DNA from 2 places in the Pseudoalteromonas sp. NZS37 genome. Region 1 is predicted to be linked to the other one. Evidence: riboswitches for the same ligand, from Rfam matches in the RefSeq annotation. Region 1 holds a riboswitch; the other holds the start of a gene.
The links. A riboswitch is a leader RNA that binds a small molecule or an ion and turns the genes downstream of it on or off. The one in region 1 is predicted to bind lysine.
Positions count from the first base shown of each region.

Region 1 (15,922 bases):
ATCAATTATCAACAGCGGGCACAAATGCATTTACTGGCGATGTGACGGCAAATCAATTACTCGTTGATGCAGCCATTGAAGGTGACGATTTAGTATACGCCTCATTTGAAGGTCTTGATTTACGTACCGAGTCAAAAGTAAGTTTTGGCGAAACTGATTTTCACCAAATATCACTCAGTGGTAATTTTGAACTAACCGATAAACTATACATGACAACCATGTTTGGTTTATCAAAATCTACTTTTGAGCAGCCTATAAACGATAAAGTTTTTAGTGAATCTGTCGATCATGCGTTTTCTGTTGATTGGCGCAATGCTAAATATGGTCAAAATACCTACGACTTCGATATTACCGACGTTGACCAGTGGGCATTAATGCGAACTGATGTCCGCGAAGATGAAATAAGCAATGAATACAACACGTATCAAGTTGATTTTAATTACGAACTTAATGATGTGCATTCATTTAAGTTTGGTCTTCAGTCTAAAAACTATCAATCAGATGGTTTTGAACGCAGAGACCGTGTTGATTGGGAAAACAACCCAAATTCACCTGAAGCTGTTTTTCAAATAACAAACATTCCGATATTACATGACTATGTTATTGCAGATAACCAAGCTACTTTTGAGCGTGTTGTTGCAACAGGTTTAATTTCTCGCGAATTAGACGCCTCTCATAATCGCCCTGGTACGGTATATCAAATTGAAGAAGATACTATTGGGGTTTATGCACAGTATTTGTGGAACACCGAAGTAAGTAACTTCCCAATTAGAGGTAACTTAGGTTTACGTTGGTACGAAACTGAACAAACATCGAGCGGGGAAGTTAATACTGGAGCTGGTTTTGAGCAAATTGAATTTAGTAAAACCTATTCCGATTTACTACCAAGCTTAAATGTTGTTGCTGATATTTCTGATAATTGGTTAATCCGCTTTGGTGCAAATCGCAATATTTCTCGACCCAATTTAAATCAATTAAAAGCGGCTGGGCAAGTGGGCGTTGCAGATCAATTTATTAGTGCTGGTAACCCTAACTTAGAGCGCTTTGTTGCTGATTCATTCGAAACATCATTTGAGTTTTATGGTGATTCGTCAAGCTTAGCTATTGCAGTGTTTCATAAAGATATGGAGTCATTTATTGTCCAGCAATCAGTGACTCTACCTTATGAGCAAACGGGTTACCCTCTTGAGTTTTTAGATTTTGACCCGCGCGTAAATGCGCAATCTGAGTTTACCGTTTCACAACCTATTAATGGTGATTCTACAGATGTTACTGGTTTAGAAATTGCGTTTCAAATGGACTTTGATTTTTTACCAGAGCCATTTAATTACTTAGGAATGCTCGGTAATGTAACTATTGCAGATGGCGAAACTATTTTATTTAACGAAGGTGAACGCATCAGCGTTACCCCTCCTGGCTTATCTGAATTGTCTCACAACTTTACCCTTTATTATGAAACACCCCGTTGGGGCATGCGTGTATCGAGCTCTTATCGTGATGAATATATTACAGGGGAAGGCTCAGAGCAAAACATTGTTGCCGGATACGATGAAACAACGTTTGTTGATTTTAAATCGTTCATGAATATTACAGAGCAAGTAAAAATAACGTTTGAAGCAACAAATTTAACGGATGAAGCAATTCGACAATTCCTTGATCACAGAACTCAATCCTACTCACAAAGTGGCCGTAATTTTGCGTTAGGTATGTCGTATAAATTTTAGCTCTCACCTCTAAACTGGCTGCTTTTGCAGCCAGTTACCTTAAGGAAAAAAGTTATGCAAAAATACACTGTTTCATTACTCATTAATTTATTCCTGCTTTTGATTTGTTGCCCATCAATTGCTGCAAATGACACATTTACTTTAGGTGTTATTGCCGATTGCCAATATGCAGAACAAGCCAATAAAGGTACTCGACACTATACATCTTGCCCTCAAAAGTTCAGCACTGCGGTTGAGCAATTTAATCAACACCCTTTATCGGGTGTATTGCATTTAGGCGACTTTATCGACCGTGAATTTAAAAGTTTTACTCCGTTAAATACAATATCATCATCGCTTAATACTCCCCTTTATCATGTATTAGGAAACCATGAATTCTCGGTAGATGATAAGTTTAAAATGCGCATAACTAACACTTTAAACATGCCATCGCGCTACTACAGTTTTGAAATAAATAATTGGCTCTTTATTGCTTTAGATGGCAACGATGTGAGCACTTACGCATGGCCTAAAAATAGTAAAAAACATCAACAAAATATGGCTTTGTTTAACTCTCAATATAAAGGGCATGAAGATTGGAATGGCGCAATTGGTATAAAACAGCTTAAGTGGTTAGAAGAGAAGCTAAAAGTAGCGCAAGTAAAAGAGCAACCTGTTGTGCTACTGAGTCATTTTCCTATTTTTCCGGAGAACAATCATAACCTATGGAACGCGCAAGAAGTGCTAACCCTTATTAGCCAGTATTCAACCGTAAAAGCATGGTTTAATGGTCATAACCATGTAGGTAACTACGCAAAAAAAGACGGCATTCACTTTGTAACTTTTCATGCGATGCTTGATACCGATACAACTGCATTTAGCACTCTTGAATTTTCGCCAACCCAACTTAAAATTAATGGTCAAGGGAGGCAGCCTTCAATGGTTCTTCCTATTAAATAACCGCAATAAAACGAAGATAACCTATGGCTCTATATAATAACGCGTACAAGGAGAGGATTAGCGTGACTAGGGAACTTAGTCACGCATTTTTGGCACTTATGTAGCTATGCAATTGCTCAATAGCACTTTGCATTTGACGGCTTATATCACCTAGGCTAAACCCTGTTGCCACTTTAATTTGTTGATATGTTTCACCATGAATACGACTACGTACTATAAGGTCTCGCTGCTTATCTGTAAGCGTATTCATCGCATCTGAAATATATTCAATTCGCAAATTCATGCTACATAGATCCTCAGGGCTACCTTGTGTACATAGTGGTTCATCAATATTATCGCGGGTATCGTCTAAAAAATGTTGAGTGTTTTTAAAACGAGAACGATAATTTAAACCAATGTTAATAGCTGAACGAAGCAGATAAGCTTTCGGAAACTCTATTTTATCAATATGCTGATGCGATAACATATTACTAAATGCTTCTTGCACTAAATCTTCATGGTCGCTAAGGCTTGCCCCAAAAAAATCACGGACTCTACGGTTTAGTTCACTATTGTGCTCGGTATATAACTTTTCAAAAAATGATTCGATAATCATAAAATGACCTTAAAAACCTCTTAATTCAAAAGTAAAAACAACTGTGTTAGCTGTTGTATTTAAGAGGATTAATTTAGCATTCAATTATGCTAAGAATATGACAAACCAAGCGTTTGTCACTAAAAGGTCATTTATTAGCAAGTTATGACTCAGCAGTAATATGCTCGTTAAGCGCCGCTTTTTCGTCAATGCTAAGCGCTTGCTTTGATTTAGCAATAAAATCGTACCTCACCATCACAGCCTTGCCTATTGCGCAGCATTTATTGTGTTGCCATGCTTCCTGTCTAAGCGTAAAAGAGCTAGTGCCTATATGCTCTACAGAGGTTTTTACGGTCACTTCGTGGCCATAAAATAATTCGCCCACAAACGACACTTCAACTTTGGCGATAATCAATTTCCAATCATGCGGGTTTAAGTCCGGTGTAAAAAACTTAAAAATAGGTCCACGTGCGACTTCAAACCATACAGGGAGTACGGTATTGTTAATGTGTCCGAGTGCATCTGTTTCGCTAAAGCGCGGCATCACTTTTTCAATAAACATAAAAATCCAATAATAATTATATAAAGGTAAACCATGACGGACTTTATACGCGTTGTTGATAACGCATTAAGCGATGAGTTTTGCGATGAATTTATTTCCACATTCGCGCAAAGCCCGCATGTAAGACAAGGGGTAACATCGGGCGGTGTCGACTTAAAGAAAAAAGACAGTCACGACCTACACTTAAATAATCACCCCGAATATGCACAACAATTAAAACATATACAACAAACGACTGCACAGCATGTTTTTAAGTATGTTGAAGAGCATATTTTTATGATGATTGGGGCGTTTGGCTTAAAGGTCTATCACCCAAAAACAGGTGAAGTAGTCGATTTAACCCAAGAGAATTTTGAAGAAGTGGGTAAACCGCAATTACCTTTGCTAGTGCAGCAAATTTTTAGACTTGGTAATATTCAAGCGCAAAAATATGAAGTAAACAAAGGTGGCTACCCTTACTGGCATAGTGAAGTTTACCCGCAGCTACAGCACAATGAAGCTTTGCATCGCGTGTTGTTATTTATGTTTTATTTAAACGATGTTGATGAAGGCGGTGAAACGGAGTTTTACTATCAAAATCGTAAAATAGCACCTAAAAAAGGCACTATGGTAATAGCTCCTGGCTACTTTACACATACCCACAGAGGTAATAAGCCAGTATCAAACGATAAGTATATTTTAACCTCGTGGGTACTGTTTAACCGCGCAGAACAAATATACGGTGCGCCAAAGAGTTAGCGCACCAAAACTTACATGATTAACCGAGTAGTTCATCAAATAAGTCAAATAGCTTATCAAGTTCAGTAATCGTGTTGTAGTGCATACAACCAATACGTACTACACCGCCTTTATCAAGCACACCTAGTTGCTTGCACAAACCTTGCGCGTAAAAGTTACCATCCCACACGCAAATATGCTGCTTACCTAAAAATTCTGAAACGGCGCGCGGCTCAAGCCCTTCAAAAATTAAAGCAAAAGTAGGTGTACGCTCATTTAAGCGATCAAAGTCATCAATACCAAACAACTTAATGCGTGGATAGTTTACCAAGCGCGTTAAAAAGTGCTCACTAAGCGCCATTTCGTGTTGTTTAGTTTTAGCAAAAGCTATGCTTAGCTTTTCGCGGCGTGAATGGCTATCGTCAAGTTCGCTAATTGCTGCAATGTAATCAACAGCCGCGATAAAACCCGCCATGGCTTCAAAGCTTTGTGTGCCGGTTTCCCAACGACCTGGTGCTACGTCTTTAGCTGGCTCAACTTTATAAGGTGTAAACCCGTCTAAATGTTCTTTTTTACCGTAAACCAGACCTAAATGCGGGCCAAAAAACTTATATGCAGAGCAGGCTAAAAAGTCGCAATCAAGCGCTTGCACGTCAACAAGTTCGTGCGGTGCGTAATGTACGGCATCAACATAAACAAGTGCGCCTACAGCGTGAGCAAGCTCAACAATACGTTTAATATTATTAATTGAACCTGTGGTATTTGAAGCGTAAGTTACCGCTACAAGCTTAGTGTTGCTGTTTAATAAGCTTTCAAATTGCACCATATCTAAGCTGCAATCAGCTTCATTAATAAGCGCTGTATTTACCTTTACGTCTTTATCTTCTGCAGCTTGCTGCCACGACGATACATTTGAGAAATGATCGGCATTGGTTACAATTATTTCATCGCCAGCCTGCCAGTCGCGTGAAATAGCACGGCTAAAGCTAAATGTTAGGCTGGTCATGTTTGGACCAAACACAATGTGTTGTGAGCTAGGTGCATTAAGTAAATCAGCGGCTGCTTGACGCGCATTCGCCATCAACTCAACTGTTTTATCACTTGAAAAAAACGCGCCACCTAAGTTCGAATTATAATGACCTAAATAAGCTGTCATCGCATTAAGCACCGATGTTGGTACCTGCGAGCCACCTGGTCCGTCTAAAAATATTGGCGATTTACCATCAACGTTTTGCATTAATGCAGGAAACTGCTCACGTAATTGCGTTATGTTCATGCCTAACTTCCTTAAGACGTTAATACAAAACAATCCAGGTAACCTGGTTTGCTAGCATCAATTTTGTTCATAGGTGTTGCGTTGTGCCACACTTGACGGTCATTTATTAATGCAAACATGCCGTCTTTTATTTCCATTTTAAAACAAGGCTCAGCTTGCTTGTTTTCGTATACAAGTAGCTCGCCACCTTCTAAATTTTCATGAGAAACACCGCATATACATACATGGTCAAAACCATCTTGATGCACGCCTTCTGGCGCTGCTGGCGTATCACTATTAATAGCAAGCATACGGAACTGATGAATTTCAATATCACGCTGTTCATCAATACCGGTAAGTTGGCGAAACTCATTTACAATGCTTTTCATGCCTTCTGATTCAAGTAAACTTTGCTCTAGGTTTTCGTAAGTACGCTCTACATTACCTTGAAAAGTATTAATTGAATCGTCTTGAACAAATGCTTTGGTTTGTTGTAACTTTATTTCACCATTTTGCATTTTAACTACTGAGTAACGACGTTTACGAAAGGCACCATCTGCATATGGATTTGCAGGCAGGTTATCAAAAGAAGGCTTAACCAAATCAATATTTGCTTGGTTAACAAAACGTAGTTGCAGTAAATTCTGGTTGTTTAATGCTGTCATAAAATCTCGCCTAAAATAATGAGAATATTGATGAGGATTTTAATGCATTTTGATAGGAATTTTTGCGCGATTAATTACTTTAAAAGCAATTTATGTCTAGAGTTAATACAATAATATAAAAAAAGAAGCATGAACTATCTAATATTTATTTTAGCCAATAAAAAACCCGCCTAAGCGGGTTTTTAAACAAACTCTAAAAATTATACAGCTTGTTGGATAATCACGTTGTCTGCTTTTTTAGTGTAAGCAGGCATACGGTGGAAGTTCAAGTAACGGTATGTATCTGAAGCCGTTGCATTGATCTTCGCTGCATATTCTTGGTACTCAGCAACTGTTGGTAATTTACCAATGATTGCAGCAATTGCAGCAAGCTCAGATGATGCTAAGAATACGTTTGCGCCATTACCTAAACGGTTAGGGAAGTTACGTGTAGAGGTAGACACAACAGTAGCTTTATCTGCAACACGTGCTTGGTTACCCATACATAGTGAACAACCTGGAGTTTCGATACGTGCGCCAACACGACCAAAAATACCATAGTAACCTTCTTCTGTAAGCTGATCTTTATCCATCTTAGTAGGTGGAGCAACCCAAAGCTGAGTCGGAAGTTGACCTTTAAAGCCATCAAGCAACTTACCAGCAGCACGGAAGTGACCAATGTTAGTCATACAAGAACCGATGAATACTTCATCAATTTTCTCGCCCGCAACATCAGAAAGAAGACGCGCATCATCTGGGTCATTTGGAGCACAAAGAACAGGTTCTTTAATCTCAGCTAAATCAATTTCAACGATATGCTTGTACTCTGCATCAGCGTCAGCTTCCATTAGTTCTGGGTTAGCTAACCAATCTTGCATTGCAGTAATACGACGTTCAATCGTACGTACATCGCCGTAACCTTCAGAAATCATCCACTTAAGCATAACAATGTTTGACTCAAGGTATTCAGAGATAGACTCTTTAGATAACTTAACAGTACAACCTGCTGCCGAACGCTCTGCAGATGCATCTGATAATTCAAACGCTTGCTCAACAGTTAGGTGCTCAACGCCTTCAATTTCTAGTACGCGACCAGAGAATTCGTTAATTTTACCTTTTTTCTCAACTGTTAATAAACCTTGTTTGATACCGTAGTAAGGGATTGCATGAACAAGGTCACGTAAAGTGATACCTGGTTGCATTTCGCCTTTAAAACGAACCAAAATAGATTCAGGCATATCAAGTGGCATAACACCTGTTGCTGCTGCGAATGCTACTGCACCCGAACCTGCTGGGAATGAAATACCTAATGGGAAACGTGTATGTGAATCACCACCAGTACCTACGGTATCTGGTAATAACATACGGTTTAACCACGAGTGAATAATACCATCACCTGGACGAAGTGAAACACCGCCACGGTTCATGATGAAATCAGGAAGCGTATGGTGAGTGCTTACATCGATAGGCTTAGGATAAGCTGATGTATGACAGAATGACTGCATTGTTAAATCTGCAGAGAAACCTAAACATGCTAGATCTTTAAGTTCATCACGTGTCATAGGACCTGTTGTATCTTGCGAACCAACAGTTGTCATTTTAGGCTCACAGTACTGACCTGGGCGAATACCTGCAACGTTACATGCTTTACCAACCATTTTTTGCGCTAGTGTGAAGCCTTTATCAGAAACTTCTGTTGCTGTTGGTACTTTAAATGTATCAGTTGCGCCTAAGCCAAGAGATGTACGCGCTTTATCAGTTAAACCACGACCGATGATTAGTGGAATACGACCACCAGCACGAACTTCATCTAAAATCACATCAGATTTAAGCTCAAAAGTAGAAATCACTTTATCAGTACCATGTTGCTTAACAACACCTTCGTACGGATAAATGTCGATTTGCTCGCCCATGTTGAGTTCATCAACATTTAATTCGATTGGTAATGCGCCTGAATCTTCCATTGTGTTGAAGAAGATTGGAGCAATTTTATTACCTAAACATACACCGCCAACACGCTTGTTTGGTACAAACGGGATATCATCGCCCATAAACCAAAGTACAGAGTTAGTTGCAGACTTACGAGAAGAACCCGTACCAACAACATCACCTACGTAAGCAAGTGGTAAACCTTTAGTTTTTAATTCTTCAATCTGAGTAATTGGACCAACTTCGCCCGCTTTATCAGGTGTAATACCATCGCGTTCAATTTTTAGCATTGCTAAAGCATGAAGTGGGATATCTGGACGAGACCATGCATCTGGTGCAGGAGACAAGTCATCAGTATTTGTTTCGCCAGTTACTTTAAATACAGTAACTGAAATCTTTTCAGCAACAGCTGGCTTATTAGTAAACCATTCTGCATTTGCCCAAGACTCAATAATTTGCTTAGCGAATGTATTACCTGCTTTTGCTTTTTCTTCTACATCGTAGAACGCATCAAACATAAGTAATGTATTTGAAAGGCCTTTAACTACGATTGGTGCAAGTGTTTCGTCATCAAGTAGGTCAATCATTGGTGCAATATTGTAACCGCCCAACATTGTACCTAATAATTCTGCCGCTTTTTCTTTAGAAACAAGTGGAGAATTAGTTTCACCTTTAGCTACAGCTGCTAAGAAGCCCGCTTTAATATAAGCAGCATCATCAACACCTGCTGGTATACGCTGAATGAACAAATCTAAAATGAATTCTTCTTCACCTGCAGGTGGATTTTTGATTAATTCAATAAGATCAGCAGTTTGCTGAGCATCTAATGGCGCTGGTACGATACCTAACGCGGCACGTTCTTCTACGTGTTTACGATATTCTTGTAGCACAATATTGCCCTCTTGGTGACGTGAAAGTATCCGGTAGCGCTTCAAGCGCAAATAAGTTACCCAATACTTATAGTATTCTAACGCGTAATTATAAAGCTTTTATGGATAGATGAAAATCCATCCAGTTACGCAACTGATTATACCGATTATAAATACTATGAATAGTGGTTGTAGTAAAAACTATTTTCATGAATACTTGTTAAGTAAGAATCATTACCATTAACCAATATTAATTTATTACAGCCATAAAAAAACCCAGCACTTGGCTGGGTTTTTATTACAAACTATTTAATTAACGTAAAACTTTAACGTTTTTGATAGTTTTGATATGCGCTTCTACACGACGGTTTTCTGCGTTTGCAGCTTTAGTGTTTGCATCATTTTTAAGACGCTCTTCACCTAAACCAACTGTAGTAATACGGTCTTTAGCAATGCCATCAGTAACTAATTGCTTAGCTACTGCATCAGCACGTTTTTTAGATAACCATTTGTTGTAAGTTGCTTTACCTACAGAAGAAGTGTGACCTTCTAAAAGTACTGTTGTATCTGGGTAATCTTTTAAGAATGCAGATACTTTTTCAATATCGTTTAAGTACTGAGTAGATACTGCTGAAGCATTGTTAGGGAAAGTCACCAATAAGCTTACAGTCACTTCTTTATCTTCATATAAAGTACAACCAGTGCCATCAACTGCATCAGTCATAGGTGTGTTAGCACACTTATCATCTGCATCAGGAATGTTGTCGTTGTCGCTATCTGTAGGAGCTACAGCTACTTCAATTACCTTAGGCTCTGGAGCTGGTTTAACTGGCTCTACAGGAGCTGAATTTTGGCCAAATAAGTAGTTAATACCAATTTTAGCGCCTACATCTGTGTAACCACGGTCAAGACCTTGGTATACAGCTGTTTCAGCATTTACAAATAAGCCATCTGTAATGAAATGTTGGTAACCAACACCTGCATTTAAGAATGTATTGTCATCTACTACGTCTATTTCTTTAATACCGAAAAGACCGTAGAAAGGACCGCCATTTAAATGGTAAAGAGCATCAATACCGTAACGCTCGCCATCAATACCGTTGCGGTTGCCAGCAACTTTATCAAAAGCATTAAAATCCATATCTGCATATTCAAGACGTGCGCTCCAGTAATCACTGAAACGGTAACCGGCTTCAACACCCCAGCCAGTTGATTCATTTACATCAAGACCAGCTTGAGCACGCATGTTTTTCCAAGATGCGTCATAATAGTCGCCAAATGCGCCAATGTAGAAACCTTCTTCTTTATCAGCAGCGAATGTAGATGCGCTAGTTGCAGCCAACGCGATTGCAATTGTAAGTGATTTTAATTTCATTGTTTTCTTCCCATTTGAACAATTTTAAATTGTAGCTAATCGATACTAGCTCAATCAGTTTTATATAGACTAACTGAGCCTTTGTTAATCAATACTTAACGAAAAATAAAGTTTATAACTTTTTTCTATGCCTCGTCACAACACACATCCACTTACTATAGGCGAAATTAAAACTTTATTGAAAAATAAATATAGTAGTTTGTTGTAAATTAGTACTTAGCAAGGAATGTAAGAGCAATTAAATTAAATGCACTTATAAATGCAAAGAAATATTGCTTGGCTTTAATTCGGCGCATAATACCACCAGAATTAACATTACCCTAGGTATATGCACATATTTGATTAAAAAATGACTCTTTTTAATCATGTAGTTATACTCAAAGTTAAGTATTAAGTACCACAAAAAGTTTGGTAATCATTATCATTTATCGGTGCAGCCTGAAATTCTGATAATTTTTCACTGTCAGAATACGGGTTACTGGCTATTTTTATAAAGCGCTGTAGTAACTCACTAGACCCTGTAGCGTTATATTGTGCAATTATTTCTTCGATCACATGATTACGCGGTATTACACGAGGATTTGCAGCTCTCATTATTTCATAACTATTATCGTCGGTTAAGCTTACCCACTTAGCTCTCCATTCAATTAGCGACTCTGGTATTACTACTTCTTCTTTTAAGGATTCAGTAAGCGCATCGAAGGTATTGGTGTAATCGAGCTGATTATCTTTTAATAGTGCTAACAACTCTGCGATTAACTCGCCACTACTATTGCAAGATTCATTTAAACCCAGCTTTTGTCCCCACATAGCCGTAAACTCAGTATTAAATTGCTCAGCAAAGCTATTAATGTATGGCGTCATTAACGAAACAGCTTGTTCGTCATCATCGCTGATAAGCGGTATTAAACTCTCAGCTAAACGAGCACAGTTCCAGTTAGCTATATTAGGTTGATTACCAAATGCATACCGACCTTGTTTGTCGATAGAGCTAAATACAGTATCAAAGTCAAAGCTATTCATCATGGCACACGGGCCGTAATCAATGGTTTCTCCGCTTACTAGCGTATTATCGGTATTCATTACTCCGTGAATAAAGCCAACACGCATCCAGCTCACAACTAGCTTAACTTGGTTTTTAATCACAGCGCCTAAAAATGCTAAATAGCGCTGCGATCCTGTATCTGTTATTTCTGGGCAGTGTCGCTCTATAGCTAAATCGGCTAAATTTTTAAGTCCTTCAACATCGCCTTGCGTCGCTAAATATTGAAACGAGCCAACACGAATATGGCTCGTTGCTAAACGAGTCACTATGGCGCCTGCTTGTGGCGGATTACGATAAACCGTTTCACCACTACCAACAACCGCTAAGCAGCGTGTGGTTTTAATGCCTAGTGCATGCATTGCCTCGCTCATTACGTATTCACGAATAGCAGGACCAAGAGCACAACGCCCATCTCCCCCTCTTGAGTAAGGAGTAGCACCAGAGCCTTTTAATTGAATATCCCACAACTGGTTTTTATCATCATTAATAGCGCCCAGTAAATGCGCTCGCCCATCGCCTAAACGTGGTGAAAAATGTCCAAATTGGTGCCCAGAGTAACCAAGTGCTACTGCAGGAATCGCCTGTTTTTCGTTACCGCTAAAAGTGCTAGCACGCAAATCAGCTGCAACGTTAATATTAAACTCTTTTGCTAAGCTCTCGTTCCACAGTAATAACTGAGGAAAGGCAACACTTGCAGGGAAATCTTCTATCGCAAAGTTTTCCGTAATGTCTGTGTATCTTGGCACTAATTTCATGGTAATTCCTATTATTGCTGACTTATACCAACACGGTTGTCACCTACGCCATAAGCAACAATTAAGCTTAACTCTTGCATACTTAAGCCGCTTTGCTTTTGCATTTCGTTAAAAAAGGCTTGGGCTGCATTTAGTGACTTTTTAGTTTGTAAGCCGCCGTCTATAATTTTATGGGCCCGTAAGTAACTCTCTACATCGCGTGATAGTAAAAAAGTATCTTTACCAAGTGCTCGCAGTGCATAAGGCCCTGTATTTCCGCCTAAACGCGCACCATGCTTTTTTAAATACGCCCATAAACCAATAATATCGTCTGTTGGCCAATTAGCGATAAACTGACTAAAACTGCCATGTTCCCCTGCTATTTCGTTGATCATGTAAGCATTTTCGGTAATTGTTTTTACTTTTTTATAGTTACGAACAATTCGCTCATCCGTTGCTTTTTGTTCCAGCATATCGGGTGGCATCATTAATAACTTATCAACGCTAAAATCCCAAAAAACCTCTCTAAAGCCTGGCCACTTATTATTAATGACTGACCAATAAAAGCCACTTTGAAATACTTTTCGAGTAAATTCCTCAAGCCAATCGTCGTCACTTAACGTGCTTAGTTGTTTTTTAGATAGCGGTTTTGCGAGTAATAACTTAAGCATTTTTTCAGAGCCTTTTCGCTCTACCGCTCGCTTATAAATATCGCTAAATTTTTCCATCTGATTAATACCTTACTTCTACTATGGGTCTAGTGTACGAGAAAAGCACCCAATACGTAACCACCCCTCTTTTCGGTGAATTAATCTGTATTTAGTAGCTTGACACCCAGATGGCTAAAATGCTTTAATCGCCGTAATTACCCTATTTAAATTGCACAGGTTTGTAAGTTTTACTCTACAAACAGGTGCAAAGGGCTAGAAGAGGTGCGTTATTCAGGTAGCGTATGTTAGGAGCGCAAACTCCAGTGAGCATACGTGAGGGGAATTAACGCCGAGAAGTAACCACTTTTGCGAGGTGTTTATTTCGGGCGACTAGGTTGAACCCTAGCGACTGTCACCAATAGCTGCTTATAAAAAGCAGCTTATTAGTTTGGTGGAGAGCTTCTGGTCTTAAATATTAAGGCCGTGCGCCCTATTATTTTAAGCCCATTCGCTCTTCGAATTATTAGTTCGAACGACGTTAATGCGGCTCCTTCCATAAAGCTTTTTAACTCTTCGAATAATATCAATTGCATTAAATTAGTTATCGCTAAAATGATCACGTTTTTAATAAAGTTGGTACAAATTATAAGTTCGTGAGAGATGATCAACAACTTCAATTTAAACGACTACTCATTGTGGACCGCGCTCGTAACGCCATTTGATCAACACGGCGATGTTGACTACAACACGTTAACTAAATTGGTTAGCGATCAAGAAGCGGCACATAACGGTATTTTACTACTTGGCAGTACGGGCGAAGGTTTAGCACTAACGCTAAAAGAACAACAAGCCATTGTTGAACACGTATGCCAACTAAAACCAGCAGTACCACTCATGGTTGCTGTGGGCGGTAGTAACTTAAAGCAACAAATTGAGTGGGTTAACTACTGTAATACACTCCCAATTCATAGCTTTTTACTTGGCTCACCGCTTTATGCAAAGCCCGGCGCTATAGGTCAAACTCATTGGTTTGAAAGCCTACTTAATGCAAGTGCTCACCCGTGTATGCTTTATAACGTACCGGGTCGAAGTGCTGTTAGCATTCCAACGGCAACAATTCAAAACTTACAAAATAATAAAAATTTATGGGCGTTAAAAGAAGCGAGCGGCAGCATTGCTCAGTTTGAAGCTTACCGCCAAGCTGCGCCTAATTTAGCTATTTTTAGTGGCGACGATGCGCTGATGCCTTATTTTGCTCAAGCTGGCGCAAAAGGTTTAGTGTCGGTAGCTGCAAATGCATGGCCCGCACAAACTCACGAGTTTGTTAAACGCAGCTTAAGTGGCCAACACCCTAATTTATTTGCCCAGTGGTCAAGCGCTATTAATAGCTTATTTGCTGTCGCAAACCCTATTCCCGTAAAGGTATTGATGCATTTGCAAGGCCGCTTAAGCAGCCCGCAACTTCGTCCACCTTTAACACACCTTGAGTTAACTCAAACCGATTGCATCACAACTGCAAACAACACCATTTTATCTTGGCATTAAATACAGGTTTTTATAATGAGCTGGTTAGAACTATTAAATAATTTAGAATCGGGCGCAGTACGCGCAGCATCACAAAACGAAAGCGGCCAATGGCAAGCTAACGTAGAAGTAAAACAAGGCATTTTGGATGCCTTCAAAAATGGCACTAATACTGAGTTTGCAGGTGGTTTTGTTGATAAACATAACTTAGCTCCGCAAGAATTTAGTACTGACGATGGCGTACGTATGGTGCCGGGTGGCTCTAGTGTTCGCCGTGGTGCTTATGTTGCTAAAGGCACGATTATTATGCCACCAGCGTATGTAAACATTGGTGCATACATCGACGAAGGCACAATGGTAGATAGCCACGCATTAGTTGGCTCGTGTGCACAAGTAGGTAAAAACGTACATTTAAGTGCTGCAGTGCAGCTTGGTGGTGTACTTGAGCCAATTGGTGCAAGCCCAGTAGTTGTAGAAGACGACGCCTTTATTGGCGCTGGCTGTATTATTGTTGAAGGTGTAGTTATTAAAAAAGGTGCAGTACTTGCCCCAGGCGTGCGTTTATCAGCAACTATTCCGGTATACGACTGCGTAAACGAGCGCCAACTTGATAAAGGCGAGCCAATCCCAGAATATGCCATTGTAATACCAGGCTCTCGCCCTGCGTCAAACGAGTGGGCGCGCGAGCAAGGCTTAAGCATGTCGTGTGCGTTAATAGTTAAATACCGCGACGAAAAAAGCGATGCATCATTATTGCTTGAAGAGGTTTTACGATAATGAGCTTTTTGAGCACGCCTATCAAAACCGCTGTAAATACAATTACACAACAACTTGATACACCTTTTTTTGTTTACGACCTAGATCAACTAAACGCGCATCTTGCACGTTTAGTTGCGCAAACCGATGTAAAACTGTGGTACGCGGTAAAAGCAAATCCACTGTCTAAAATTATTCAAAGCTTAGACAGCGCTGGCTTTAATTTTGACGTAGCAAGTAAAGGTGAGCTTGAGCAAGTGCTAGCACAAGGTATTAGCTCACAGCGCGTGCTCAACACAGGGCCTGCAAAAAGCCCTAAACAAATTAAACACTTTATTGAGCGCGGAGTACGTATATTCGTAGCCGAAAGCCTCAATCAAGTACGTTGGTTAAACCAACAAGCGCAACTACAAAATACGCAGTTACAAGTATTACTGCGAGTGCAATTACGCTGGCCTGAAGGTGAAAAAAACCCACTGGGCGGCGACAGCCTTACGCCGTTTGGTTTGGGTTGTGATGAGTGGCAAGCACTCAATGTAACCGACTACCCTACACTTAAGTTTGACGGCTTACATATTTTTCAGTGGGGCAACATGCTTAGCACGCAAAAGCTAAGCGAATTGTG
Region 1 covers NZ_JADYXL010000008.1:90,992-106,913, forward strand. Annotated here, with positions in the region: gene I6F47_RS15400 (TonB-dependent receptor) at 1-1,724, shown strand, start outside; gene I6F47_RS15405 (metallophosphoesterase) at 1,779-2,663, shown strand; gene I6F47_RS15410 (RNA polymerase sigma factor) at 2,743-3,258, opposite strand; gene I6F47_RS15415 (acyl-CoA thioesterase) at 3,401-3,799, opposite strand; gene I6F47_RS15420 (2OG-Fe(II) oxygenase) at 3,833-4,537, shown strand; gene I6F47_RS15425 (cysteine desulfurase-like protein) at 4,557-5,792, opposite strand; gene I6F47_RS15430 (2OG-Fe dioxygenase family protein) at 5,804-6,436, opposite strand; gene acnB (bifunctional aconitate hydratase 2/2-methylisocitrate dehydratase) at 6,637-9,234, opposite strand; gene I6F47_RS15440 (OmpA family protein) at 9,527-10,588, opposite strand; gene I6F47_RS15445 (protein adenylyltransferase SelO) at 10,979-12,388, opposite strand; gene I6F47_RS15450 (DNA-3-methyladenine glycosylase I) at 12,400-13,095, opposite strand; lysine riboswitch at 13,287-13,487, shown strand; gene dapA (4-hydroxy-tetrahydrodipicolinate synthase) at 13,678-14,562, shown strand; gene I6F47_RS15460 (2,3,4,5-tetrahydropyridine-2,6-dicarboxylate N-succinyltransferase) at 14,578-15,318, shown strand; gene I6F47_RS15465 (PLP-dependent decarboxylase) at 15,318-15,922, shown strand, end outside.

Region 2 (15,922 bases), on a different contig from region 1:
CAGTTTTGTGCACCGTCTTTTACCGAGCGAATAGGCACAATGTAGTCACAACTTATTTGTGGTTTAACTGAGGCAAATATAGGCACAAAACCAAAGCTTAGTGCGGTTTCTATAATTGCTTTTTGATTTTGTGGGTCAATGTCGGCCGCTTCATCTATGTAAATAGGTATACGGTATAGGTTTTGTTCCTGGTCACTTAATAAGTAACGAATAAACAACATGCCACACAATAACTTAATCGTAATACGTGTGCCGTTTGAACCCGCCGAATCTATTTTTTCAAAGTGCTCTGTTTCACCTGCGCGGTTAACCACTTCAAATCGAATATCAAATAAATCGGTAAGTGTTAAGCCCGCTTTATCTGAGGCGAGTTTAATTAAGTGATCTTTCGCTTCGTTTACCGCATTTTCGCTGTACGGTTCTTGGCTAAGTAAATCAAGCGTGTCGCCTTGCTCAAACTGATGCGACGTGCTGATAATTGTATCTATACTATCAACCAGCATTTTGCGCGGTATGACGTTAATTTTAAACGCTTGCAGGTTTGAAATACGGTGCTGGCTTATGCCTTTATTAAAGCTATTCATTTCGCGGCGAAGGCGGTCTAAATCTTCTCGCAAGCCTTTAATAGTTGCGGCCACCTCGGTAAGCGCAACGCGTGCTTGGCGCTCAACAGCGTCGCGTTCGTTATCAATATTATGAAAGGCGCTTATTAGCTTTTGGTATTTAGTGTATTCGTCATTTTCGTTATCGAATTTAGTAATACCTGCGTTATACACATGCAAATAGGTGTTGCGCACGTTTATGTCAAAATTACGCAGCTCTTGGCAGTCTTTATTAAAATGATGAACAAGGTCGCTTAAGTTATCAAAGTCGACCGTAATATCAATCATGTACGGGGTCACTTTGCCGCTGTATAAATCAAGCGTGTGGTCAATTCGCTCGCTTTTAACTTGGCGTAAGCGCTCAGTTTGGCGATTAATTTGCTCTTGTTTCGATTTAATTAACGAGCGACGATCGGCAATTGAGCCACTATTTTTTTGAATATCTTGCAAGTAGTCGTCAACTTGTTCACGCTCAGCTAATAATTGCTCTTTTAGCGTGGCTTGCGCTTCAACCGACTGTTGCATTATATCAAACTGCTCTAAGCGTTTTAGGGCGCTCTCAGCGCTCATAAGCTCATCGTATAGCGCGTCTTTTTCTTTTTGCTTGTCGGCAACGTTTGCTGCAACATCGCGTTGTTGTTTAAATTCTTTAAGTGAATGCTCAAGTGCATTTAGCTGAGCGGTTAATTGCTCCTTGTTTTCGCCGCTTTGCATTTGCACCGGCGAGAGCTTTTTAAGCTTAATGCTCGCACCTGGCAGAGTTAGTACACCGCCTTTAACGTTTTCGCTAAGTAGCGATAAAAATTCACCAAACGCATCTTCGTCATCAATGGTTATATCGCCATTAGTGGTGGTTGCAAACGAGAGAATATCTGGGTTTAAAATCCGCGATATTTCTTCTACTTCTTTTAACGAGAGGTCTTCGCGCATGCGGGTAAACAAATTAAACTCAAGGTTTTTAAGTTGCAGCTTTAAGCTCTTAATTTGTTTTTGTGTTTCGCTAATGCGGTAGTCAAGCGTATGTAGGCTTTGCCCTTGTGCGCTGGTTATAGAGTGCGAAAGCGACTCGTAATCTTGCTTTAACTGAGTCAGGCTGGTTTTAAGCGTGGCTTTATTTACCAGTTCAAATTCGCTTTTAAGCGCATCGTAATCTAAAAACCACTGCTCAATTTGAGTTTGTCTGCGCTCTATATCACGCGATTGCTGTACGTATAGGCTTTGCTTTTGCTCAAACTCGTGTTTTTCGTGCTCTATATCTTCAAGCGCTATACCCAGCTCATTAAGTTGCGATTCTTGATAGGTATCAAAATCAATCAGTGCTTGGTCAATTTTAGGCGCATACGCGGCTAATTTACCTTTAAGCACGGTTTGGTTTTCAAGCATTGATTCAAGCGCGGCTATTGGCTCTTGCATTGACTCAAGGGCTTTTAATTCGCGTTTTGAGCGATTTACTTTATCAAACGAGCGACGCCATACTTCATAAAAATCGACCTTAGAGTTCGACATATGGCGTTCAAACACGCGTAGCATAAAGCGTTTTACGTCGCTTGCGCCTAATTTGTGTAAGTTAAGAATACGTCTAAATATTTCTTTATAAATAGAAGAGTCTTGCACATTATTAAGCGGGATCATTTTTAGGTTAATGTCGCCGTCAAAAGGCGTTGCGCCGCCAGTAAGTAGCGCGTTGAGCTCTTGTGCTTTAAGCTCAATAGGATTGTAATTAAGCGATTTTAAATGGTTGAACAGCTTGGTAAATTTAATAATAGTTTTACCTTGCGTGTACTGCTCTAAATCAAGCTTTCCTTGATAACAAAAGTACTGATGCGCGTAACCGGCAATTTTACCAAGTCCCGCAACGCCTATTACTACCGAGCCATGAGGCAAGTTAGCTTCTAGTAAAATGTACGACTGATCGGATGAAAAATAAAACTTACGGGTTTCATCTAAATCGTGTCCGTCCCATTCTGTTAAGCGTAAATCGTTAATAAGTGGAAACTGCAGGGCGTTAATAACCGAGCTTTTACCTGTGTTATTTGGCGCGCAAATAGAGCTGCTTTTATCAAGCGGGATCACACATTTTGCATAGCCTGCGGTGTTAAGTAGGGCGAGTTTACTTAGTCCGTATAGATTTTTCATTCCTCGTCCTCTGTAATATAGGTTTCTTCGTTTACTTCCATGAGTGCATCTATGTAGCGGTGAATTGGCGCTTGTAGCATAAAGCCGCCTTCTACTTCACGGGCTAAACCTAAGCGCACCATGCGCAGGTAAACGTCTTTGCGCAAATCAGATCCCGAAAATATCTCAAGCTGATCAAACAAATGTTTGTTAATTTGCACCAGCGTTTGCATAAGCTCTAAATCGTTTACGCCGTCAAACAATGCGCGCATTGGGTCTTTACCCGTATTGGCGTAGTGCTCAATTAAAATGTAAATAGTGAGCGCGATAGCGCGAGATATTTTGCCCATATTGGGTGTGCTTTCGTCGCTACCAAAATAATAAAAGCCACGGCTGTCGCGTTTTAAATCGTTACCTAAAGCGGTAAATAGGGCGGTGTAGTCTTCTATGTGTTGGTCAAGCTCTTGCCACATTACGTTGTCTTGCTCGCAAATGTGATAACCCGCTACTAATTTTTTATTAATGGCTTGTAGGTGGGTTAGCTCGTCTAAGTTTATGTGTGTCATGGTTTATTTACCTGCCTTTGAATCTGGCTGAGGCTCTGAATTAAATGGATATAAAGAAAAGTGCTGACCGGCAATTTTTACGCGGGCTTTTTCATCGCTTTGAATTATTTTAATATCGCTGTCGCTGACTAATTTTTGATACAAAAATAGCATTTCGTCGGCATCGAGATTTGGGTAGCTTTCGTCTAAAAATTGCAGCAAGGGCTGAGCCTTTTTGCGTTTTTTATTAAAGCGCTTAGCAAAGCTGGTTTTAACATCGTTGTAGTCAGGAATATTAGGCGTAACAAATGCAGGCACGTCTTGTTGATCTGGCAATTGGTATTCTTCGTGTTCAAATTCAACCAAGCTTGCCATGTAAGCCACAATATGACGTTGCTGACCAAGCGAATATCGCTGTGCGTCGCTCACAAAATGTGGCTGTACAGCACTTAGCATGTTGTCTACGCCATTTTTGCGCACAAGCCCAAGTACTTTGGCTGCTTGGCGAGTAATTAAGTTATTACGGCGTAACTCTTCGCGTAGCGGCATAAGCATGTCGGCACTTTTACGTAAGCTTTCTCTACCCACTAAATGCATTTCGAGTATACGGGTACGTAATTGCTCAAGCATGCGTTTGTCGTTGTACGCTTTACCTGAGCGCTCAATGTGCAGTATTTGCTTACTTATTTGCTCCTCAATGAGGGTAAAACATGCATGAAATTCACCGCGAATATCAACCATTTCAAGCATTGGCTCTATGTATTCGTCAAACGCTTCTATTACCGCTTTATAACGCTTTTGCAGCGATTGCACCGCATTATTTGATTTAGCTTGTTCAACAATATTTAAAATAGCGTTTTCGTTGTGCGTATAGAGCTTCATTATTTTACGCACCCGATCATCCATAATGCGGCTGTAGCGGCGTAAATCGTCAAAGTCTTCTATTTCGCCAGCGTTATCTAGGCGGTTACCTAAACGTGCTAGGTCGTCTACTAATACGCTAATTTCTTGCGCTAAGCCTAAATGCTCTTCTTGCAGTAAAAACGTAGCAAAATCGGCAATGGCACGATTTATTTCAAGCTGAGAAGATTTAGCCAGTGGAATTAAAATATCTTGGTTTAACAAACGATTTGTTTCTTTATAAATGCGTTCGTTTGACCACGTAGGCTGCTTTTGCTTAATCGCGTTTTGTACGTCTTTTAGGCTAAAGTCAGCCATTTTAAAACGTTTAAATAATAGCTCTAATACACCCCAATGTTCGGTTATGGTGTTTAGCAGCTTTTTAGCTGGGATCATAAGAGGTTACAACATCCTAGTATTTTATTATTGAGTTCTTTTAGAAGACTCATTATTACGTATTTTTAATTAACCTTGTCTGTATATAGTATTCGTTTTTAAGACCATTTAATAATAGTTTTTGCATAGAGGCAGTGCTAAAATTCGCGCCGAAAATAGGCACATGAAATGGAATGTTATTTGTGTGTTCTTTAAAACTATATCAAAGGTTGTTTAACTACCATGGTTTCCTCGATTATTCTAACCCTGATAGCGATTGCATTTTTACTGATCGTTATAGAAGATATAATCCATGTAAATAAAGCTAAAACCACGCTGTTTTTTGGTACGCTTTGCTGGATTCTTCTTTTTATATACCCTCTACACGGGCAAAGCCCCGATACAATTCAACATCTTTTAAATGAAAATATTTTAGAAATTGCCTCATTATGGCTGTTTTTAATGGCTGCAATGACCTTTGTAGCGTATTTAAATTCAAAGGGGTTTATAGAAAATATTGTGCACCGCGTTATGCCAAAAAGTATTAGCGAAAAAAAGCTCATGTTTTTGGTGGGTGGTTTTGCGTTTTTGTTTTCGTCGATTTCAGATAACGTAACAGCGACGCTTATATCGCTCGCGGTTGTTATGTCGTTAAAACTTGAACCTAAAAAACTCATTAAATACGCCACGCTTATTGTGTTTGGGGTTAACTCAGGTGGGGTATCGCTAATAACAGGTGACGTAACCACACTAATGATATTTTTAGATGGCAAAGTAACCATTGCTCATTTATTACTACTTATAGCGCCAGCACTTGCAAGCGTTATGCTGCTAGCCGCGTTACTGTCTATAGGTATGAAAGGGCGAGTTGAGTTTGCTGGTGCAGGTAAAACCCGCATTGAAAAAACCGACATAACCATTGCTGTTATATTTTTATCTACCGTAGTGAGCACACTTATGCTGAGTGTAGTTTACAGCGTACCGCCTTTACTCACCTTTTTGTTTGGCTTATCAGTGATGTTTTTAGTCGCGCAATTTTTAATGCGCAAAAAAGACATAAACAAAGACATAATCGACTTTGTTCGCGATATAGAATACGACACATTATTGTTTTTTGTAGGTGTACTTTTACTTGTAGGCGCACTTAAAGAAATTGGTATGTTGAGTAAATTTACCGACCTATATACGGTAATGGCACCCGAGTACGCAAACTACTTAATGGGCATATTATCAGCAGGGGTCGATAACGTACCGCTTACTGCTGCTTTATTAAAAGCCGATATAGTAATGAGCCAACAGCACTGGTTGTCGTTTACGTATGCAACGGGCGTGGGCGGTTCAATGCTTATCATTGGGTCGGCTGCGGGCATTATTGCCATGAGCAAAGTTAAAGCGCTTACCTTTATGAGCTACTTGCGTTTATCGCTGCATTTATTAATTTGTTACACGGTTGGGTATGCGGGCTCGTATTACATGGGCAGTTTTATTTAACTCATAAATTATTAAATGCTTGACAGCTAGACGTCTAAACGATAACTTTCAAAGCCCCGCTACTTAGTGGGGTTTTGTTTTATTGGCCATTGGTTAATAAAGCATTCAGAAGAGGTGCGATACTTAGGTACTTAATGTTAGGCGACGAAAGCCGATGATCATTAAGGAGGGAAGTACTCGCCGAGGAAAATAATGATACGTCGTCATTGTTTTTCGGTTTATGGGGCTGAATCCTCAAAACTGTCACCAATATAGGTGGAGAGCTTCTGGCAGTGGACTTATCTTCAAGCATTCCTTTGCCAAGTTCTTCTTGTTTTATTGCGATTTGGATATCGCGAAAGGAGACTAAATGACTACCCAATCAGCGCCACAAACAGTGCCTAAAACAGAGTTAAGCGCAAAATCAGATTACATCGTTGCCAAATTTGGCGGAACCAGTGTTGCAAACTTTGAAGCGATGAGTCGCTGTAGCGAAATTATTGTTGCAGATAAAAGCGTACGTATTGTTGCCGTGAGCGCTAGTGCCGGCGTAACTAACCACTTAGTTGCACTGTGTAAATCAAGTATTACCTCAAGTGAGCGCCAAGAACACATAAACGGCGTGCTTGCTATTCAACACGCTATTTTAGATGAGTTATCGCTAGATGCCGATTTAGCGGTTGGCTTTAACGAAACCCTAAAAGCATTTCAAACGTTGGCTCAAGAGTCACTAACAACCGATCAGCAACACGACGAGCTACTTAGCTTTGGTGAGCGTTTGTCGTCGTATTTATTTGCTCAGGTGCTGCGTTTACAAGGTTTAAACGCCGATCGCTTTGATGTGCGCAAGGTACTTAAAACCGACAGCCAATTTGGTAAAGCAACGCCCAATGTTGCAGCTACAGCGCAAGCCGCTAAAGAACATTTAATCCCGTTATTAGATGAGCAGGTAATTGTGACTCAGGGCTTTATTGGCAGCGACGAGTACGGTCAAACAACAACGCTTGGACGTGGTGGGTCTGATTACAGCGCCGCATTATTAGCTGAAGCAATTAACGCTAAAAGCGTGCATATTTGGACCGACGTAGTGGGTATTTTTAGCACCGACCCGCGTTTGTGCGCAAAAGCGACACCCATTGCACGTTTAAGTTTTGACGAAGCCGCCGAAATGGCGACCTTTGGCGCAAAAGTATTGCACCCAGCAACTATATTACCAGCAAGCCGAAGCCACATTAATGTGTTTGTTGGATCTAGCCGAGAGCCAGAGCGTGGCGGTACGTGGATTGAGCGCGAAAAGTCGCAGCAACCAGGTATACGCGCAGTAACGCAACGTAAAAACCAAATATTGCTTACGCTTAAAAGCCCAGAAATGCTACTAGCAAGCGGCTTTTTAGCACGCGTATTTACACTATTAAGTGAATACAATATATCGGTAGATCTGGTAACCACATCAGAAATCAGCGTAGCTATAACCCTTGATAACGCGCAAAACGCATCGCGCCCAGAGCTTGATCAAGAATGCCTAGATAAGCTTGCAGAGTTTTGCCATGTTTCGGTAGAAAACAACCTAACACTGGTAGCACTTATTGGCTCTGAGATTCAATTACGCCAACACGAAATGAACTTAATGAGTGTACTAAAAGACTTTAACATTCGATTAATTTGTCACGGTGCTAGTAAGCACAACTTGTGCTTTTTAGTAGAGCAAACTGAGTCAGATAACGTAGTGCAGTCTATTCATAGCCGTTTATTAGAAAACGATTTTGCTGCGTAAGTAATCGTTATTCAGGAAAAGCACCTAGTAAAGTTACCTAGTAAAACTACCTAGTAAAGTTACTTAACAAAGTCGGTTAATAAAAAGCATCGCCAGTCGGTGCTTTTTTTATGCACCACACTCACATCAAAACAAACATTGTTGTCACTGCTATCAGCTACAGTAATGCTATTACTGCAAGCGCTAAGCTTTGCACTATGTAATTCGTCAAACACATTGGGGCTAAGTAATTTTGCAATAGGGCGGCTGGTGGCTTTAGCAAGTGACTCTTTTAATGTCCAAATTCTAAAAAACGTATCTGCTTGGGCTTGGGTATTAGTAGGCTCAGTGATAAGTGTAATTTCATCATTATGATAAAAATGCTTAGCGAGCTTTTCAAACGGGCGCTTTAGGCTTACTTTTTCAATATCAAACCCAAACTCACTTTTATCAAAATTTAGCGCAACCCCAACTAAACCATGCGAGTGCGAAATACAGGTATTAATAACATCATCACCCACGTGTATTTGCAGTTTTGAGCTTGCCTCGTCAAATTCGGTACTCATTTTATTAAGCGCTACGTGCGCATATTGCGGCTGCGCTATTTTAATAAGGTGTTTTAACAATAACCGCGTAGCTAAATACTCTTGCTTAGCTTGCGGACTTTTACGGCGGTTTATAATAGTTAACTCAAATGGGCTTAAGCAATCGGGCAAATTAAAGTCACTAAGCTCAAGTGTTTTAGCATTAAATAATAAAATACTGTTACTCGCTAAAGACAAGTTTGCCAATTGAGTTGAAGTAATACTCAAGGCATTTTTAAAATAGTGTTCAGTCATAAAAGCCCTAAAGCAAAAGAAGTCGCTGATATTGTGAGCGGTTAGTGCCACTAATAAAGGCTGGGTACAATTTTATTACTCAGCTGGCATGAAATATGGTTTAATTCACAATAATCAAAATAATAACAGATTTGTAGATGTATGGCACAAGTGCGTGATGGGTTTCAAAGCCGACTTGGTTTTGTTTTAGCCGCTGCTGGCGCAGCAGTGGGTTTAGGTAATATTTGGGGTTTTCCTACGCAAGCGGCCAACCATGGTGGCGGTGCATTTTTACTGGTTTACTTTATTGTTATATTTTTACTTGCGCTTCCTGCGCTGTATACCGAACTTTATTTAGGTCACAAAGCACAAGCTAATCCTGTAAAAGCATTGGGCGATGCATGGCAAAACACTAACCGTAAAGTAGGTGCGGCAGCAGGTTATATTGGCCTTGCGGGCGCAGTTGTTATGCTAAGTTTTTATTCAATAGTGGCAGGGTGGATGCTCTCGTACGCTATTGAACCCATAACCACCTTTTTTGGGTTTACAGGCGCAAGCGAGTTTTTACATAGCGACTCAGTGCTGCGTAATTTTGTATTTACGCCGCTTATGCTTATTTTAACTGCCAGTATTATTTTAAAAGGTGTTAAATCGGGAATCGAAACCTGGTCGCGCCGTTTAATGCCACTGCTACTCGTATTGCTTGTTGGTTTAATTGCCTACATTGCAACACTTGATGGCGCAAGCGAAGGCTTTGCCGCGTATTTAATTCCTGATTTTAGCCAAATACTCGACCCTAATTTAATTATTGCTGCAATGGGGCAAGCGTTCTTTTCGCTCTCACTAGGAGTGGGTTGTATGATGATTTACGGCTCGTATTTACAACCAGATGCTAATTTACCAAAGCTTACAGTAGGTGTTGCCTTACTTGATACTGGCGTTGCTTTTTTAGCGGGGTTACTTATTATTCCTGCTATTTATGTGGCGCAGCACAACGGTGTTGAAGTATTTAGTGGTGGTAAACTGATTGGCGAAGGGCAGCTTATTTTTGCTATTTTACCTGAGCTATTTAGCACCATGGGTGAAATTGGTTTATTAGTCGGTTTATTGTTTTTTGTATTAATGTCTATCGCATCGGTTACGTCAACTATATCGACCACCGAAATTCCGGTAGCGTTTTTAGTTGAAAATCACAACGTTAGCCGCACCAAAGCAACATGGGCAGTAAGCGCCGTTGTACTTGTGTGTGCAAGCGCAATTATACTAAATTTTGATTGGTTATTTGGCTTAGTTATTATGCTATTTACCCAATACCAATTGCCGCTTATGGGCTTGTTTTACTTTATTACGGTAGGTTGGATGTGGCAGCGTGGTAATAAATTACATCAAGCAACAACCGGCGTACATTACTGGTTTGCTCAGTATATTCGTTTTGTTTGCCCAATATTAATGACCTTGGTATTTGCAAACGTTGCCTTTGGTTAATTTTATCTAAGCCCTAAAATAAATTAATAAAGCGAAGTGAGTTTAAAACGCACTTCGCTTTTTTTGTGCCTGTTATTTAGGTGTAGCCAAGGTCTTTATAAAACCTCATTAGTCAGAGGCCTACCTTCATTTACTTCAAGCGCGTTAAGTAGGGTTGTGTTTGCTATTTCGGTGAGTGCTTCTTGGGTAAAAAAGCCCTGATGGCCTGTTACTAAAACATTTTTAAAGCTCACTAAGCGAGAAAATATATCGTCTTGGTTTATTTCGTCACTATGGTTTTTAAAAAACAGCTCCGACTCTTGCTCGTAAACGTCGAGCCCTAAATACCCTAGTTTTTTAGTTTTAAGTGCATTAATGCACGCTTTGCTGTTAAGCAGTGCACCGCGAGAGGTGTTAATAAGCATAACGCCGGTTTTCATTTTACTAAATGCCTCATCATCTATTAAATGATGAGTTTGCTCCGTTAGGGGGCAATGCAAAGAAATCACATCGCTTTGGCTAAGTAAGGTATCTATATCGGTAATTGTATAATTGCCAGGTTGTGCGTAGGGGTCGCACACTAATACTTTAGCGCCAAAGCCATTTAAAATGTTGCACAGCGCAAGGCCAATTTTACCGCAACCTACAATACCCACGGTTTTATTGTGCAAGTTAAAGCCTAGTAATCCGTTTAAATCAAAATTGTCTTCGCGTACGCGGTTATACGCTTTATGGGTTTTACGGCTAAGCGTTAGCATAAGTGCAATACAATGCTCGGCTACTGCTTCTGGGCTGTATGCTGGTACGCGTAATACTTTAATTTTATGTGCTTTTGCTGCAGGTAAATCAACATTATTAAATCCTGCACAGCGTAGCAAAATAGTATTTATGCCTTGGCTTGCCAGTTGCTCAATAACGGCGGCGTTTACGGTGTCGTTAACAAACACGCATATGGCATCAAACCCGTTTGTTAAAATGGCCGTTTGTTCGCTCAGGGCTTGTTCAAAATACGTTATTTTTATATCGCGGTGACCGCGTGTACTTTGTTCAAAAAAAGGCAGTTCGTACTTTTGAGTACTAAAAAAAGCAATGTTCATGGTAATAGCCTCGACGCTTAAGGAGTATTATTTATTACTAATACAATAAACTACTTTATAAACCTGTGCTTTAGTAACACGCATTTTATTGATTTAAATTAAGCCCTAATTTATGCCTTAGCCGACGTAAACAAAGGTATTTTTGACGATACTTTTTTACCACCTCTGGCAGCGCTTAACTTTGCGGCTTGCAGTAGGTTGCTTTCTATTACTTGTTTAAGTGTTTCGGGCTTAGTACGTGGTGCATAGCGTGCAACAAGTTGCCCTTGTGAGTTAATTAAAAACTTAGTGAAATTCCACTTAATTGCACGATTTTGCGAAATACCCCGCGTATGCGACTTTAAATAATTAAACAACGGATGTGTTTCTGGCCCATTTACCATTACCTTACCAAATACCTCAAACGAGGTATTAAATTGATCTTGGTAAAAGTCTTTAATGGCTAAATTATCAAGCGGCTCATTTTGGCCAAACTGGTTACACGGAAACGCAAGCACAGTAAAACCATTGCTTTTGTATTGCTGATAGAGCTTTTCGAGCGCATTTAATTGCACCGAAAAATTACACTTACTCGCTGTATTAACAATAAGGACGGTTTTGCCCTGTAATTGGCTAAGAGAAAAATTTTCGCTGTTAAAAAGTGGTGCATTAAATTGATAAATATTATCCATAGGTTACCTACTTACCTTTCCCGCTAAGGAAATTTTATAAAGACTTTCATTCGCTTTTTTATCGACCGGTTGACATAATCGAGGTCTAGTTTCTAAGTTATCAGTTAAATAGGTCATTTTTATGTCAATGAAAGTCGCATTTATAGGTTTAGGCGTAATGGGTTACCCAATGGCGGGGCATTTAGCAAAAGCAGGGCACAGCGTATGCGTTTATAACCGTACTCAAGCTAAAGCTCAAACGTGGACTGCAGAATTCTCAGGAAGCTTTGCATCAACCCCGCGCGAAGCTGCCAGCAATGCCGACATTGTATTTATGTGTGTTGGTAACGATGACGATTTACGCTCAGTAGTGTATGGCGACGACGGCGTGTTAGCGGGCATGTTACCGCACACTGTTTTGGTTGATCACACCACAACTTCTGCCGAAGTAGCACGTGAAGTCGCTGCAAAAGCGGCTCTGCAAAATATCGACTTTATAGATGCGCCTGTATCGGGCGGACAAGCTGGCGCCGAAAACGGCGTATTAACGGTTATGGCGGGTGGTAGTGAAGCTGTATTTGCTAAAGTACAGCCAGTTATGGCGGCGTTTAGTCGTTTTAGCCAATTACTAGGCGGCGTTGGCTCGGGACAACTTTGTAAAATGGTTAATCAAATTTGTATTGCTGGTGTAGTGCAAGGTTTAGCCGAAGGCTTACATTTTGCCAAGCAAGCTGGGCTTGATGGCGAAAAAGTTATAGAAACCATTTCTAAAGGTGCTGCCGGTTCGTGGCAAATGGAAAACCGTTATAAAACAATGTGGGCAGGGGAATATGAGTTTGGTTTTGCCGTAGATTGGATGCGTAAAGATTTAGGCATTGCACTCGATGAAGCTAAAAACAACGGCGCTACTTTACCAATGACCGCAACGGTCGATCAATACTACGCCGATGTACAAGCACTCGGCGGCGGCAGATACGACACCTCAAGTTTACTAGCACGCATTGAAGCACTGCATAAAAAGTAACGCTGTAGACGCGAAGCTTGCTTGCGTGACGGGCAAAGCCCGTAAAGTGATTTATTCACAAAGAGGTTTAGAGGCGCTGCGCTTTTAGAGGAAGTAATAAGTCTAAAACGGTTGTTGCTTTTATGTTTACTTATTTATTTCTCATTCGCTTCTCTTTGTGAATAGAGTTTTATTTAAGTAATTAAAAGCTGTGCTTTTCACGTGAGCAAGCTCTACGTCAAAGTGTAGATATCAGTTTTACTTTGTAGACGCGAAGCTTGCTTGCGTGACGGGAAAAGCCCGTAAGATTTATTCACAAAGAGGTTATGAGGCGCTGCGCTTTTAGAGGAAGTAATAGATCTAAAAAACTATTGTTTTTATGTCTTCTCATTTACTCCTCATTCGCTTCTCTTTGTGAATAGAGTTTTATTTAAGTAATTAAAAGCTGCGCTTTTCACGTGAGCAAGCTCGACGTCTACCGCCAAAGTGTCGATATGAGTTTTACTTTGTAGACGCGAAGCTTGCTTGCGTGACGGGCAAAGCCCGTAAAAGTGACTTACTCACAAAGAGGTTATGAGGCGCTGCGCTTTTAGAGGAAGTAATAGATCTAAAAAAGATTGTTTTTTATGTCTTCTCATTTACTCCTCATTCGCTTCTCTTTGTGAATAGTGTTTTATTTAAGCAATTAAAAGCTGTGCTTTTCACGTGAGCAAGCTCACCATCCACCGTTAAAGTGTAGATATCAGTTTTACTTTGTAGACGCGAAGCTTGCTTGCGTGACGGGCAAAGCCCGTAAAGTAATTTATTCACAAAGAGGTTATGAGGCGCTGCGCTTTTAGAGGAAGTGATAGATCTAAAAAGATTGTTGTTGGTCTTTATGTTTTCTCATTTACTCCTCATGCTTTTCTCTTTGTGAATAGTGTTTTATTTAAGTAATTAAAAGCTACGCTTTTCACGTGAGCAAGCTCAACGTCTACACCGAATTACATGCTTTGTGCGTAGTTATACAGCGCCTTTAAAATTGTAAGATTTTTTTCGCTGTCGTCATGCTCATGCGCTAGGTTCTCAAGGGTGATCATAAAATCTTGCGCATTAATCGATGGTTGATCTTCCCCGTGCATTAACTTGTTTTGGCAATACTGGCGCCATTGGTCAAGCTCTTGCTGGTTTAGCGTTTCAGGCCAGTTACGGGCGCGGTATCTAAACAACAATGTATTAAACTTTTTATCTTCAAAGTCTAACTTCAATCCAGCCAATTCATCTGGTTTTGCATCACGAATAATCGCAAATTTAGCTTTATCAGCATGGCTTGTAAACCCATCGTAAAGTAAGTAGTCAACGTTAGTGGTTGCGCTGTAATCGCCTTGTTCGTTAAACACTTCCGTTACTTTATCGCGAAGGTCGGTATTGGCTTTTAAAATAGCTAAGTTAGCTAAGCACTGCTCGCGGTCAATGCCTAAACGGGCTGCGTTTTCAGGTAATAATGTTTTAGCTGGGGCTAAAATAGGGCACTTGTTTAAATGCACTAGTTTTAAGCCAACAGGTAAATCGTCCTCGGCTAAATCTACACGTTTGGTGTATAAGCGTTTGCGTAACTCTTCTACGTTTAAATCAATGAGTACTTGCGGGTTTTGGGTTAAATCAAAACAAATAACCGCGTTTTTATTAACCGGATGAAAGCTCATTGGTGCAACCCAGCTTGTACAGCCTTGTGTTGCAGGTATGCGCGACGTGGTATGCACTAGCGGCGTCATGTTAAATACATCAACCAATTCAGCAAGGGCTTTTTTATTACGCAAACCAAAAAAGAAGTTATACAGCTTTGGTTGTTTTTCTTTTATTAGTTTAGCCAGTGCAATAGTGGCGGTTACATCGCTTAGCGCATCGTGCGCTGCGGCGTGTTCAATACCATTAGCTACGGTTAAATGCTCTAGCTTAAAGCTTGGGCTGCCGTCTTCTTTTAACGGCCATTCAATACCTTCAGGGCGCAGTGCGTAACACGCACGTACTAAATCAATAATATCCCAGCGGCTATTGTTATTTTTGTATTCACGCTCGTATGGGTCATAAAAGTTACGGTAAAAGCTATAACGGCTTACTTCGTCATCAAATCGAATACTGTTATAACCGGCAACACAGGTGTTTGGTACACTAAATTCGGCATGAATTTTTGCTATAAACTCAGCCTCAATCAGGCCTTTTTTCATCGCCACTTGTGGTGTAATACCCGTAATTAAACACGCCTCAGGGTGAGGTAAGTAATCCGCTTGCGGCTTACAATATTCAATAAGTGGCTCGCCAATAATATTTAAATCAAGATCGGTACGAATACCCGCAAACTGGCTCGGCTTATCCTTTTGAGGGCTCGCTCCCCAAGTCTCGTAGTCGTGCCAATAGATTGTTGCTTGATTTTGCTCTTGATATGCCATGCTGAAAACCCTGAGTAGTTAACTTTAAAGCGCCTAAATACGCGCCAAGTTACTAAAATAATGAATTATTTAGATTATGGCATATGGGCGAGGGAGTTTATAGGTTTGGGTGAGGATTTAAAAGAAAGAGAAATATTGTGTTTAACGGCATTAGTATTTATTACAAGACTAATTTAACAACCAGAATGAATTTTATTAAATATATATTGCTTTATTCTTCGTAATTAAATTACTTTGATATTATTTAAGGACATAGAGGTTTAAAATGGATCTAATATTTAGGAAATTAAAAGAGGTGAGTTCCTTCATCTCAGAGCAGTTGAATAGAGATTTTTTAAACTTGAAGAAAATCATCAAAAATCATTACTTGCTAGTAACTAGTATCGGAGGATTAATTTTTACGCTTATATGCTATTCATATACGGTTATATTTTATAGAGGCTTTGGTATTAATATATTTGAATTCTCCGATATAACGGAGATTTATAGGTTAAGTGCAAATGGAGATATTACTACTGTTTTAATTGCTACATTTTTTTTGCTTATACAATGCTACTTTGCATTTTTAATGTTTCACAATAAGAAAATTAATTATTTTGGTATAGCTATCTCTATGATGCTTTTTATCATTTATATGTTACCGATCATTAAAGTTATTGACTTGCATGAGCAAAGAAAGAACTTCGCTAGATATGATATAA
Region 2 covers NZ_JADYXL010000002.1:381,294-397,215, reverse strand. Annotated here, with positions in the region: gene I6F47_RS05105 (ATPase) at 1-2,738, opposite strand, end outside; gene I6F47_RS05100 (condensin complex protein MksE) at 2,735-3,283, opposite strand; gene I6F47_RS05095 (hypothetical protein) at 3,287-4,558, opposite strand; gene nhaD (sodium:proton antiporter NhaD) at 4,781-6,028, shown strand; lysine riboswitch at 6,130-6,302, shown strand; gene lysC (lysine-sensitive aspartokinase 3) at 6,378-7,781, shown strand; gene I6F47_RS05080 (4'-phosphopantetheinyl transferase family protein) at 7,841-8,599, opposite strand; gene I6F47_RS05075 (sodium-dependent transporter) at 8,741-10,063, shown strand; gene I6F47_RS05070 (2-hydroxyacid dehydrogenase) at 10,159-11,139, opposite strand; gene I6F47_RS05065 (glutathione peroxidase) at 11,250-11,810, opposite strand; gene I6F47_RS05060 (NAD(P)-dependent oxidoreductase) at 11,932-12,813, shown strand; gene sbcB (exodeoxyribonuclease I) at 13,776-15,221, opposite strand; gene I6F47_RS05050 (hypothetical protein) at 15,487-15,922, shown strand, end outside.
Region 2: it holds a riboswitch for lysine, as region 1 does, so the genes downstream of both, lysC (lysine-sensitive aspartokinase 3) here and dapA (4-hydroxy-tetrahydrodipicolinate synthase) in region 1, are expected to answer to the same signal.